DNA from 4 places in the Marinomonas sp. HM11-D genome. Region 1 is predicted to be linked to each of the others. Evidence: predicted binding sites of a transcription regulator. Region 1 holds the regulator's gene; each other region holds the start of a gene.

Region 1 (3,152 bases):
TTTATCCGGCAGGTGATGGCCTTCGTCGAACACATAGATAGTTTCTTTCGGATCAGACAAGATGGCACCGCCACCAAGAGACAAATCCGCCAACACCAAATCATGGTTGGCCACAATCACATCGGCGGTCTCAAGCTCGGCACGAGCCTTAAAGAATGGGCAGGCAGAAAAGTTCGCGCAATTGCGGTTGGTGCATTGCTGATGATCGGTAGTCAGTCGACGCCAGTCTTGCTCACGAACAATCCCTTCCCAGTTGTCTTTATCTCCATCCCATTTGCCGGCGCGAATGGCATCGTCCATTTCTTGATACAGAACGGTGTTTACATCATCGGCCGCCAAATGTTGCTCAAACAATCCTGCAAACATATCTTCGGTAGCTTGCTCTTCCGCACTTAAAAAACTCTCAAGATTATTAAGACACATGTAGCGACCACGACCTTTGGCTAAGGTGTAGCGAAAACTGTAGTCGGTATGTTCTAACAAACTTGGCAATTCTTTATGAAGAATCTGCTCCTGGAGGGCAACGGTAGCAGTAGAGATGACCAGCTTAAGACCCTTGTCTTTGGCAATTGGGATCGCTGATAAACAATAAGACAGGGTTTTACCGGTACCCGTGCCCGCCTCCACTACAGCGACATGCTTCTCACCGAGACGCTCACCTTCCGTTCCTTGCTTAATATTGCCAAGGGTTCTAGCGATGGTGGCGATCATATGACGCTGACCAACACGTGCCTTATGCCCTTTCGCATCAAGATATGCACGGTAGGCCGTTTGAATTTTTTCTTTAATCGAGTCTGAAAGCATGGATTTTAGTTGAGCAATTAATTATTAGCTGTATATAATAACAGTAACTGTATAAACAAACAGATGCCATATGATTAAATTAACAAAAAGACAGTCCGATGTACTCGAGACAATACGCGAATTCATCAACGAAACTGGTTTCCCACCGACTCGTGCTGAGATCGCTGCGCGCTTAGGTTTCCGTTCACCTAATGCGGCCGAAGAACACCTTAAGGCACTGTGCAAAAAAGGCGCGATCGAAATGCTTTCTGGCGCTTCCCGAGGCATCCGCCTAGTGGATCAAGAGCCAGCTAGCAGTGCCAATGACGAAGACGGCACCTTGCCTATTATCGGTCGTGTCGCTGCGGGCTACCCTATTCTCGCTCAGGAAAACATCGACTCACGCATCAGCATTGCAGCCGAGATGTTTTCACCAAAAGCAGATTACCTGTTATCGGTAAACGGCATGAGCATGAAAAATGCAGGCATCCTAGACGGTGATCTACTGGCCGTCCACAAAACCCATACGGTACGCAATGGTCAAATCGTTGTCGCCCGTATTGGCGATGAGGTGACCGTTAAGCGCTTTGAGCAAAAAGGCCGCGAAGTGCGCTTGATCCCAGAGAACGAAGAGTTTTCCGACATCATTGTTGACCTAGAAAGCGAAGACTTCGCCATTGAAGGCCTGTCCGTCGGTGTCATCCGTCGTGGTATTTAAGCCACATCAGAAATAAACAAGGCATGGCTTGATAGTATCAAGCCATGCCTTTTTTGTATCTATCCTAGGCGGTTAAAGCAAAACCCTAGTGCAAAATACGCGGCATAAAATCTTCATCGGGCGCATCCGCTTCACCCATACCATCGAAGTCGCCAAAATCTTCCGAGTACACAAAATCGATGCCCGCATGGAACATGCACTTGGCTAATTCAAAGTAACGATCTTTTAGAAAATCTTTGGTATCGTCAGAGATAGTCAGCGTTGCGATAGGCGTTTTATCATCGTCTTCACCCGCTGGACGAAGAACGATTTCACCATTTTCGAGTTCTACTATTTCTAAGTAAGTATCTTTCATTATCAATATTCTGCTGCGTCTTCACGAAAGCGTAAGACTAGCTCAGTCAGTGAGCTTAAAATGAATTTTGTGGAAGCACCAGCATCGGTTCCACGACCGATCAATTCAACGTCTGCTGCGTAGGCATTGTTGCCAACTTGACACTCTAACGCTGCGTTAAATGCGGTGAACAATTGAGCCAACCAAGACTGGCTATTATTCTTAAGTTGCGCCAATTCTACCAGAACCGGCACGCTAATGCCTTTATCATGGCAAGATTTAATCAGTGACTCAATCTCTAGCTGACCTTGCAAACTGTATGAGGTTCTCACTTCCTGTAGCAAGCCATTCAGACCACTGCGCAGTTGAAACAAGGCAGATGACTCAAAACTCTGAGTCATCCAGTCACTTTCTGCATCCTGGCTTTGAATCAATAAACGACGAGCAGCATCTAAACGCTGGTTAGTAACACTCGCTAAGCTGGAACCGCTCATTTCTTCTTACCGTGTTCGATTTTCCACTTACCACCTTCGTAGAAGGCCTTCCAACCCGTAGGCTTACCATCCACTTCAGTCATAATGTACTGCTCTTTAGTCTTACGACTATAACGGATAACCGTTGGATTCCCCTCTTCATCCTGCACTGGCGCTGTATCAAAGTAGTGGTATTTAGGATCAATCTGATCCATATACGGCTTCAACTCTTTAACCAACGGTGGACGCGTCTCACGTTTACGTGGGAATTGACTAGCCGCTAAGAACAGACCCGTGGCACCATCGCGCAATACGTAATGGTCTTCTACCTTTTGACAAGCCAAGTCCGGCATTGACACTGGATCCATCTTCGGCGGAGCCACTTCACCATTCTTCAGAAGCTTACGAGTGTTCTTACACTCTTCGTTAGTACAACCAAAGTACTTGCCAAATCGACCCGTTTTCAGCTGCATTTCAGAGCTACATTTATCACATTCAATGACTGGGCCATCGTAGCCTTTTAGTTTGAATGCACCCTGCTCCACTTCGTAGCCAGGGCATGAAGGATTGTTACCACACACATGTAGCTTACGATGCTCATCGACCAGGTAACTATCCATCGCCGAACCACAAATGTCACAACGATGCTTATTAATCAGCGCTTTAGATTCGCCTTCTTCATCGTCTACAGCAACCGCTTCATCACCGCTCACTAGGTTAATAGTGGCTTTACAACGCTCTTTGGGCGGTAATGCATAACCTGAACAAGACAAGAACACACCCGTACTCGCGGTACGAATCTGCATAGGACGACCACAGGTTGGGCATGGAATATCCGTTGGCG
Region 2 (3,152 bases), on a different contig from region 1:
AGATCAAAGGTCTTGTACGTGCACGTCCAGAAGGTACTGTTAACCCAAATATGACAACGGGTGAGATTGAAGTTCTAGGGCATGAGCTTGAAATCCTTAACCGTGCCGCAACGCCTCCATTCCAGTTAGACGATCACCAAACCGTTGGTGAAGATGTTCGTCTAAAAAACCGTTTCATCGATCTACGTCGACCAGAAATTCAACAGAAACTTCGTTTCCGTTCTAAAGTAACGTCAGTGCTACGTCGTTACCTAGAAGAGAATGGCTTCCTAGACATCGAAACACCAATCCTGACTCGCGCTACGCCAGAAGGTGCACGTGACTACTTGGTGCCAAGCCGTACTCACCAAGGTAGCTTCTTTGCTCTACCTCAGTCTCCTCAGTTGTTCAAGCAGCTGCTGATGGTATCTGGTTTTGATCGCTACTACCAAATCGCTAAATGTTTCCGTGACGAAGATCTTCGTGCTGACCGTCAGCCAGAATTCACTCAGATCGACTTGGAAACGTCTTTCCTAGGCCAAGAAGAAATCATGTCTCTAACAGAGGGTATGATCTCTAATTTGTTCAAAGAGCTTAAAGACATCGACTTGGGTGCTTTCCCACGTATGCCTTTCTCGGAAGCGATGGAAAAATACGGCTCAGACAAGCCTGACCTACGTATCCCGCTAACGATCGAAACGGTTTCTGACTTGATGACAGATGTAGACTTTAAAGTCTTCTCTGGCCCTGCAGCGGATCCAAAAGGCCGTGTTGCAGCCCTTAAAGTGCCAGGTGGCAACGCTCTGACACGTAAGCAGATCGATGAATACACGAAATTCGTTGGTATCTATGGTGCCAAAGGTTTGGCTTACATCAAGGTGAACGACAAGTCTGATCTTGAAGAAGGTCTACAGTCACCAATCGTTAAGTTCCTACCAACAGAAGTGCGTCAAGCCTTGCTTGATCGCGTCGAAGCTCAAGATGGCGATTTGATTTTCTTCGGTGCAGACCAAACTAACATCGTGAACGAAGCGCTAGGCGCACTGCGTTGTAAGTTGGGTGCGGATCTTGATCTGTACACTTGTGAGTGGGCGCCGCTTTGGGTGGTTGACTTCCCAATGTTTGAAGAAACGCCAGATGGTGGTGTGACTGCAATTCACCACCCATTCACTGCGCCTTCATGCTCACCAGAAGATCTGAAAGCTAACCCGCTAACAGCGCTGTCTCAAGCCTACGACATGGTGCTTAACGGTACTGAGCTGGGTGGTGGTTCTATCCGTATTCACCAAGCTGAAATGCAACAAACCGTATTTGGTTTGCTAAACATCTCTGCTGAAGAGCAAGAAGAGAAGTTTGGCTTCCTATTGGATGCATTGAAATTCGGCGCGCCACCACACGGTGGTCTAGCATTTGGTCTTGACCGTCTAGTGATGCTGATGACTGGTTCTGCGTCGATCCGTGACGTAATTGCTTTCCCGAAAACTCAGAGTGCTACTTGTCTATTGACACAAGCGCCTGGCGAAGTAAGTGAGAAGCAGCTTAAAGAATTGAGCATCCGTGTGCGTAAGCCGGTTGCAGAATAATTAGGCAAACCTTGTCATAGTTAAAAGGGCCAACTCAGTTGGCCCTTTTTTGTGGCTATTGATTGCAATGTGTGGCTTGGCCTGTTGAAATATACAGTGTTTGTTTATTTCAAGTAGGGAAGCGTTTTGGCTCGAATTTTAGCAATCGACCCTGGTTCCCGTCTGACGGGATTTGGGGTAGTAGATTTTATTAATGGCAAAATCCACTACGTTAGCAGTGGCTGTATACGTCTGCCGGATGAGAATTTGGCGGTCCGTTTAAAGCGTATTTTTGAATGCGTCAGCGAAGTGATTGAGCAGTTCAAACCAAACGAGTTCGCCATCGAAGAAGTGTTCTTGGCGAAAAATGCTAACTCGGCGTTAAAGCTAGGGCAGGCTCGTGGCTCAGCCATTGTGGCGGCTGCCATGGCGGACTTGCCAGTGTATGAATATGCGGCACGTCGCATTAAGCAATCTGTGGTGGGTAATGGTAATGCTGATAAAAGCCAAGTACAGGCGATGGTGCAGCTGTTGTTGAAATTGGAGACGACGCCGCAAGCGGATGCGGCAGATGCCTTGGCAATTGCCTTATGTCACGCCAATACGCGTACTTCCGATGGCTTGGAGTACGGTGTCGGTAAGCGAGCAGGGCGAGCATCGAAGCGCTGGCAATTATCAGATTTGAGGACGAAGTAATGATTGGACGTATTGTTGGGACCTTGGTGGAGAAGTCTCCGCCGGAATTGTTGGTCGATGTGGCGGGTATTGGTTACGAGATCATGGCTTCCATGAGTACTATTTATGAGCTTCCGCCGATTGGTCAAAGTGTCATTCTGCATACGCATTTTCAAGTGAAAGAAGATGCTCAATCCTTGTATGGCTTTGCTACAAAGGACGAGCGGGCGTTATTTCGTATCTTAATTAAAGTAAATGGCATTGGTCCGAAAATGGCGCTGTCGGTCCTTTCTAGTATGTCGTCATCGGAGCTGATCTTGGCGGTGCAAGAATCACAGGTGGATTCACTGACGAAAATACCGGGTGTGGGTAAGCGCACAGCAGAGCGACTTGTGGTGGAATTGCGTGATAAGCTAGGTCATGCCGCCAAGCAGGATCTATTTACCGAGCGTTCAGTGGTGGTACAAGTGCAAGCGGACCCACGCCAAGAGGCGGAGGCGGCCTTAATTGCGTTGGGATATAAACCTCAGGAGGCGGCGCGTGCTATTGCCAAGTTGCCGAAAGATGAATCTAATAGCGAAACACTGATTAAAGCTGCTCTAAAGAGTATGTTGAAATAATTTATGATTGAACATGACCGTATTATCTCTCCGCAAATTCGGGGGAGTGAAGGGCAGGTAGATCGAGCGATTCGACCACAGAGTTTGGCTGAATACATTGGTCAGCCTGTGGTAAAAGAGCAGATGGATATTTTTATCCAAGCCGCACGTCAGCGTGGTGAGCCGCTGGATCATTCGTTAATCTTTGGTCCGCCTGGTTTGGGTAAAACTACTTTAGCGAACATTATTGCTAATGAGATGGGTGCGGAAATCAAAACCACATCGGGTCCAGTGTTGGAGCGCGCTGGCGATTTGGCCGCTTTATTGACCAACCTTG
Region 3 (3,152 bases), on a different contig from region 1:
ACGTCACCAGAAAAACCAATGCGTTTGCCTTCCGCCTCGATAATGACACTGCCAGCGCCCAGAATATGCCCCGCAGGCTGCAGGTGAAAACGAATATCGCCGACCTGAACTTGCTCTTCAAATTCGATGCCTTGGAATAACGCCATCGAGGCTTCCGCGGTCGCTCTATCGTACAGTGGCTCAGGATTTTCGTGTTTACTGAGTTTATGCTTGCCGTAGAAGCGGGCGTCTTCTTCCTGTAGATGACCACTGTCGGCGAGCAGAATCTTGCACAAGTCTTTGGTGGCATGATGGGTAAAGATTGGGCCGCGATAGCCTTTTTTATACAGCACCGGCACATAACCCGAATGATCAAGATGGGCATGGGTCAGCACCACCGCGTCAAGATCATCAATGTCCAGTGGCAAGGTTTGGCGGTTGCGCTCCCTTAACCACTTATAGCCTTGGAATAACCCGCAATCCACGAGAATACGTGTGCTGTTGGTTTCCACTAAAAATTTAGAGCCTGTAACGGTTTCTGTACCACCCAGAAAGATAATCTTCATAACGGCCTCGGGCATAGTTGATAGAACGCTGATTTTTAAGCTTAATCCAATTTCAGTATTACACCCACTTATAGTGCTCTGTCTGAGTTATCCGTAAAAACACTGATCTAGCTCTATGTTCTGTGTGACGACGATGGGACGGATTTGTGCCGCCTGATATCTTGATTTGGTTTTGCTAATGTAATCTTGCAACAAACCCGTTAAGAGGTCCTTGAATGAGTGCAAAGTTTCCCACGTTAATGCAATCGGCGCGTGTTCCCTTCCTGATATTGGCGCCGGTCAGTGTGTTTTTAGGCATCAGTACTGCCTATCTCAGTACCCCCGAGATTGAATGGCTGCACATAGCGTTAGCAATAGTGGCGGCTTTATTGGCCCACATCAGCGTCAATGCGTTTAATGAATACATGGATTTTCGCTCCGGTTTGGATCTCAAAACTGAGCGTACGCCTTTTAGTGGTGGCAGTGGCGGTCTGGTGGATAATCCCAGCGCGCTTAACAGTGTTTTAGCCATGGCCTGGGTGACCTTGTTAGGTACCATCGCCATCGGTATTTACTTTGTCTACCTAAGAGGAGAAGCCTTGCTGTGGCTGGGAGCTATTGGCGTTTTGCTGGTGGTGGGCTATACCCCTTGGATTAACCGCTCGCCATTATTGTGCTGGCTAGCGCCGGGATTAGGCTTTGGTCCTGTGATGGTGTTAGGGACACATATTGCGTTAACGGGAGATCTGAATGGCTTAGCCTTGTTGGTGTCCTTGGTGCCTTTTATGTTGGCAAACAACTTGCTGCTATTGAATCAATTTCCTGACATTGATGCAGATCGTGCCAGTGGCCGTCGCCATGTACCGATTATTTACGGTAAATCGGCCAGCCTCGCCTTGTACAGTTTTGGGGTGTTGGTCGCAAGCATTGCGATTATTGCGGGGTGTGTCTTGAGTCTACTGCCTTGGCTGTCTCTGCTGGCGTTACTACCTCTGTTATTAGCGGTGACCGTGGTGCTGGGCCTAAAGCCTTTATTACGTAAAGGCTCGGCAACATGGCTACCCTACCTAGGGCGTAACGTGGTGATGACTTTGGTAACGCCGGTTATTTTAGGGGCGACCTTGTTGTTTGGTTAAGAACCTCTGGGTAATAACATCACTCGTGAATACTCTCGAAGCCCGTGATGTTAGCTAGCATCACGGGCTTTTTTATTTTTATCAGCGAGATGGTTGGTTTTCTGCTGAAAACAAATATACTGTATATATTTACAGTATATTTGAGAGGTCACAATGCGAGTGACGTATATGGGGTCAGCGGAGTCTGCTGCCTTTCTTGCTTCCCAACCGATGCAGATTCCTTTGTATGTGGAGTCCGTCTCGGCAGGTTTTCCTTCGCCAGCACAAGATTATGTTGAGCGATCTTTGGATTTGAATTCGCTGTGTATTCAGCATCCGAGTGCGACCTTCTTTGTGCGCGCTCAGGGGGATTCGATGATTGGCGTAGGGATTTATTCGGGCGATATCTTGGTGGTGGACCGCTCTTTAAGCGCTAAGCACGGTGATATTGTGATTGCCTCCTTGCATGGGGAACTCACCGTCAAAGAGTTGCAGCTCAAGCCAAATGTGCAACTGCGTCCACATAATAAAGCCTATCCAGTGATGCCTATTTCCGAGGAATCCGACTTTGAAGTGTTCGGGGTGGTGACGGGGGTAGTGCGCAGGTTACAGCGATGAGTCAGAAGGTGTTTGCCTTGGTGGATTGCAATAACTTCTATGCGAGCTGCGAGAAGTTGTTTCGCCCAGATTTGAAGCATAAGCCGGTGGTGGTGCTGTCCAATAATGATGGCTGTATCGTGGCGCGCTCGAAGGAAGTGAAAGCGTTGGGCCTTAAAATGGCCGTGCCCGTCCACCAAGCTCGAGAGCTGATCGAGCAACATCAGATTGTTTGCTTTTCCTCGAATTATGCCTTGTATGCGGATATGTCTCAGCGGGTCATGAGCCTGTTAGAAGCGGAAGCCCCGAAGATGGAAATTTACTCCATTGATGAAGCTTTTCTTGAGTTAAGTGGTGTTGAGGCGGTCGAGGATTTATTGGCATTTGGTCAACGCATTAAAGCCAAGGTCGATCAATGTACTGGCATTACCGTAGGCGTTGGTATCGCACCGACCAAGACGTTAGCCAAGCTCGCCAATCATGCGGCCAAAACCTATCCCGCTACCGGCTCTGTGGTGAATCTGATGGATCCAGCGCGCCAGCGACGCTTGATGGCTCTGGTGGATGTAGGTGAAGTCTGGGGTGTTGGGCGACGTTTGAGCAAACGTTTGCGTGAGCAGGGCATTGATACAGCCTTGGCGTTGGCAGACGCCGACCCCAAGCTTTTGCGCCGCGAGTACTCGGTGGTGCTGGAACGTACCATACGTGAATTAAATGGCATCTCCTGTTTGTCACTGGAATCGGTGCCAGCCACCAAACAGCAAATCGTTTGCAGTCGCTCTTTTGGCAAGCGCATCACCGAGAAAGCACAGCTTCAGCAAGCCATCGCGAAATACGTGACGCGAGCGGCGGAAAAGCTGCGTGCTGAGGGCTGTTTGGCCCGCGTGCTGCAAGTGTTTATCCGCACAGGTGTATT
Region 4 (3,152 bases), on a different contig from region 1:
ACGACCGTCTAGCAGTTGCATTTCGTTGGCAACGATTTCCGTTGTGTAACGCTTAATGCCATCTTTTTCCCATTCGCGCGTACGTAGCGAACCTTCTACGTAAACTTTTGAACCTTTCTTGATAAAGTCGCCAGCGATTTGACCTAGACGGTAGTTACCACGGTCCATAAAGGCGACTCGGTGCCATTCAGTACGTTCTTGCATTTGACCGGTTTGACGATCACGCCAGCTTTCAGTTGTTGCCAGGCTCACGTTAGCAACCGCTGCGCCAGATGGCATGTAGCGTACTTCTGCGTCGCTACCAGCGTTACCAATGATGATGACTTTGTTGATTCCACGTGCCATGACGTTACTCCAATAAGTTCAATAAAGCGTTTACTTGACCTGCGGCGCGATACGCTGCAGCGCCTCTTTGTCGAGTTGTTTCTTGTTTACTTTCAGATAAGCGGTTTGCTCATCGGTAAAAATCTGTACATCTTCCACTCCTTGGATTTTCAAAAGTTGCTGAGTCAGCTGTTGCACTTCCTGCGCACTGTGCGCGGCAACACTAAATGCCATACTAGACACTTGCTGTGGTGCGGGTTGCATTGCACTGACCAGTGCCCATGCTAACCAAACACAACCGATCACCGTAAATAGCACGGTCACGGATGTATGTTGCAGTAACCAACCACCGCCGGCACCACCGATAAAGGCGCCCATAAACTGGTGTGTGGAAAACACGCCCATGGCGGTACCACGGTAGCCTACCGGAGCCAGTTTACTGATCACCGATGGTAATGTCGCTTCTAATGTGTTGAATGCCACAAAGAACAAACACACAGCCAGCGCAAATAACCATAGCTGCGACGACCATTCCATTAAGATCGTCGTCGCACCAATGACGGCAATCACTAAGGTCAGCACCTGCTTCATCTTGCCCTTACCTTCTGCGGCAATGATCAGTGGCAGCATCAAAACAAACGCGCCCCCCATCACTAACAGGTACAAGATACTGTGCTTACCCAAGGATAACCCGTAACGATGAATCAAAAGACTCGGAATCGCAACAAACAATGCCGTTAAACTTGCGTGTAATAGCAGCACACTGATGTTCAAAAAGCGTAAGCGGGCGTCTTTTAGCACACCGCTTAACGCCGTTAGACTAGGTGTGGTGTCACGGCGGAAAGTATGTTGTGTCTGATTTGGTACGGCCCAAATAATCAACGCCATGCCTACAATAGAGAAGCTAAACGACAGATAGAACAAGCCCGACAAACCCAGCCATTGATATAGTATTGGGCCAAGGATCAGTGACAACATAAACGAAGCACCGATGCTGATACCGACGCTAGCCATGGCTTTGGTACGGTTCTGTTCTTTGGTTACATCGCTCAGTAACGCCATCAAGGTACTGGCAATCGCGCCAGCGCCTTGGATCGCCCGACCAAAGATTAAGGTCATAATGCTATCGGCATTGGCACAAATCACACTGCCTAAGGCAAACAGTACTAAACCAAAAATAATCACCCGCTTGCGGCCGACTTTATCGGACATCATGCCCATGGGTATTTGCAATGAGGCTTGGGTAAAACCATAGATACCAATCGCTGCGCCAATTAAAGCGGCGTCCGCTCCATCAAGGCCATCAGCAGCGACACTGATAACAGGCATAATCAGAAACAAGCCCAACATGCGAAACAGATATACCATCGCGAGGGCTAAAACTGAGCGGCGTTCAATGACATCCATAGTTGCTACTACTTGCGTATTTAGAGGTGATTGTTGAAAGATCGCAGATTTTACTAAAATTCCCGTTGAAGCTCTATTTTAACTACTGTAAAAATAGACAGTTATTCTATTTTGAATGACATTTTCCTTGGTTGCATTACATTTTGGAGACTCATGGACACTATTACCCTTCGCGGAGCGCGGACCCACAATCTTAAAAACATCGATTTGGACATTCCTCGCGACAAGCTGGTGGTGATTACCGGACTATCAGGGTCAGGCAAATCATCGCTGGCATTTGATACCTTGTACGCCGAAGGCCAACGTCGTTACGTCGAGTCCCTCTCGACTTACGCACGCCAGTTCTTGTCCATGATGGAAAAGCCCGATATCGATCATATCGAAGGCTTGTCTCCAGCGATTTCCATTGAGCAAAAGTCGACGTCACATAACCCGCGTTCGACCGTCGGTACCATTACCGAAGTGTACGACTACCTGCGTTTGTTGTTTGCCCGTGCTGGCCAACCACGCTGTCCAGATCATGGCGAGCCGTTGGAAGCACAGACCATCAGCCAAATGGTCGATAAGGTGCTATCGCTACCAGAAGAAAGCAAAATGATGATGCTGGCGCCGATTATTAAAGATCGCAAAGGCGAGCATTTGCACACCATCAGCGAGCTGCTGTCAAAAGGCTTTGTCCGTGCCCGCATCAATGGCATTGTCGTCGACCTAGACGATGCACCGGCACTGGAGAAAAACAAAAAGCATACGATTGAAGTGGTGATTGACCGTTTCAAAGTCCGCTCAGACCTGCAATTGCGTTTGGCGGAATCGTTTGAGACTTGTTTATCCTTGTCGGATGGCATTGCCAAAGTCATCAACATGGACGATGAAAGCGATGAGCTGGTGTTCTCCAGTAAATTTGCCTGTCCTGTGTGTGGCTACGCCATTACTGAACTGGAGCCTCGTCTATTCTCCTTCAATAACCCGAATGGTGCCTGTCAGACCTGTGACGGTTTGGGCACACAGCAAGCCTTTGATGCTGATCGTGTGATTCAAGATGAGAATCTGACCCTAGGCGAAGGCGCAATCCGTGGTTGGGGACGTCGTAGTATTTTCTACTTCCAACAATTGCATGCCTTAGCCAACTTCTATGGCTTTGATATTGATTCAAAATTCAAAGACATTCCGCTGGAATACCAAGACATCATTCTAAATGGTTCTGGCAAAGACAAGATCGACTTCGTTTATATCAATGAACGTGGCGATAAGATGATCCGCTCCCACGCCTTTGAAGGCGTACTGCCGAATCTTAACCGTCGCTACCATGAAACTGAATCAGACAGTGTCCGAGACGATCTATCCCAGTACATCAGCACCAAGCCTTGTTCATCCTGTCATGGTACACGTTTAAACAAAGCCGCACGAAATGTATTCATTGC

Evidence for each region. Region 1 encodes LexA, which represses DNA repair genes until DNA is damaged. Its sites were predicted from a motif close to TACTGTNTANNTANACAGTA; they were not measured.
Region 2: the regulator LexA is predicted to act here: its motif matches at 1,642-1,661, upstream of ruvC (crossover junction endodeoxyribonuclease RuvC).
Region 3: the regulator LexA is predicted to act here: its motif matches at 1,778-1,797, upstream of umuD (translesion error-prone DNA polymerase V autoproteolytic subunit).
Region 4: the regulator LexA is predicted to act here: its motif matches at 1,815-1,834, upstream of uvrA (excinuclease ABC subunit UvrA).

Annotation. Positions count from the first base shown of each region.
Region 1 is NZ_JBMMKT010000004.1:40,303-43,454, forward strand. Features, by position in the region: gene dinG (ATP-dependent DNA helicase DinG) at 1-804, opposite strand, end outside; gene lexA (transcriptional repressor LexA) at 875-1,501, shown strand; gene ACOSVP_RS06985 (hypothetical protein) at 1,587-1,856, opposite strand; gene ACOSVP_RS06990 (DUF6586 family protein) at 1,859-2,329, opposite strand; gene topA (type I DNA topoisomerase) at 2,326-3,152, opposite strand, start outside.
Region 2 is NZ_JBMMKT010000002.1:323,836-326,987, forward strand. Features, by position in the region: gene aspS (aspartate--tRNA ligase) at 1-1,562, shown strand, start outside; gene ruvC (crossover junction endodeoxyribonuclease RuvC) at 1,689-2,237, shown strand; gene ruvA (Holliday junction branch migration protein RuvA) at 2,237-2,836, shown strand; gene ruvB (Holliday junction branch migration DNA helicase RuvB) at 2,840-3,152, shown strand, end outside.
Region 3 is NZ_JBMMKT010000003.1:160,801-163,952, reverse strand. Features, by position in the region: gene ACOSVP_RS05315 (MBL fold metallo-hydrolase RNA specificity domain-containing protein) at 1-545, opposite strand, end outside; gene ACOSVP_RS05310 (prenyltransferase) at 761-1,660, shown strand; gene umuD (translesion error-prone DNA polymerase V autoproteolytic subunit) at 1,814-2,257, shown strand; gene umuC (translesion error-prone DNA polymerase V subunit UmuC) at 2,254-3,152, shown strand, end outside.
Region 4 is NZ_JBMMKT010000009.1:21,773-24,924, forward strand. Features, by position in the region: gene ssb (single-stranded DNA-binding protein) at 1-345, opposite strand, end outside; gene ACOSVP_RS12650 (MFS transporter) at 376-1,731, opposite strand; gene uvrA (excinuclease ABC subunit UvrA) at 1,885-3,152, shown strand, end outside.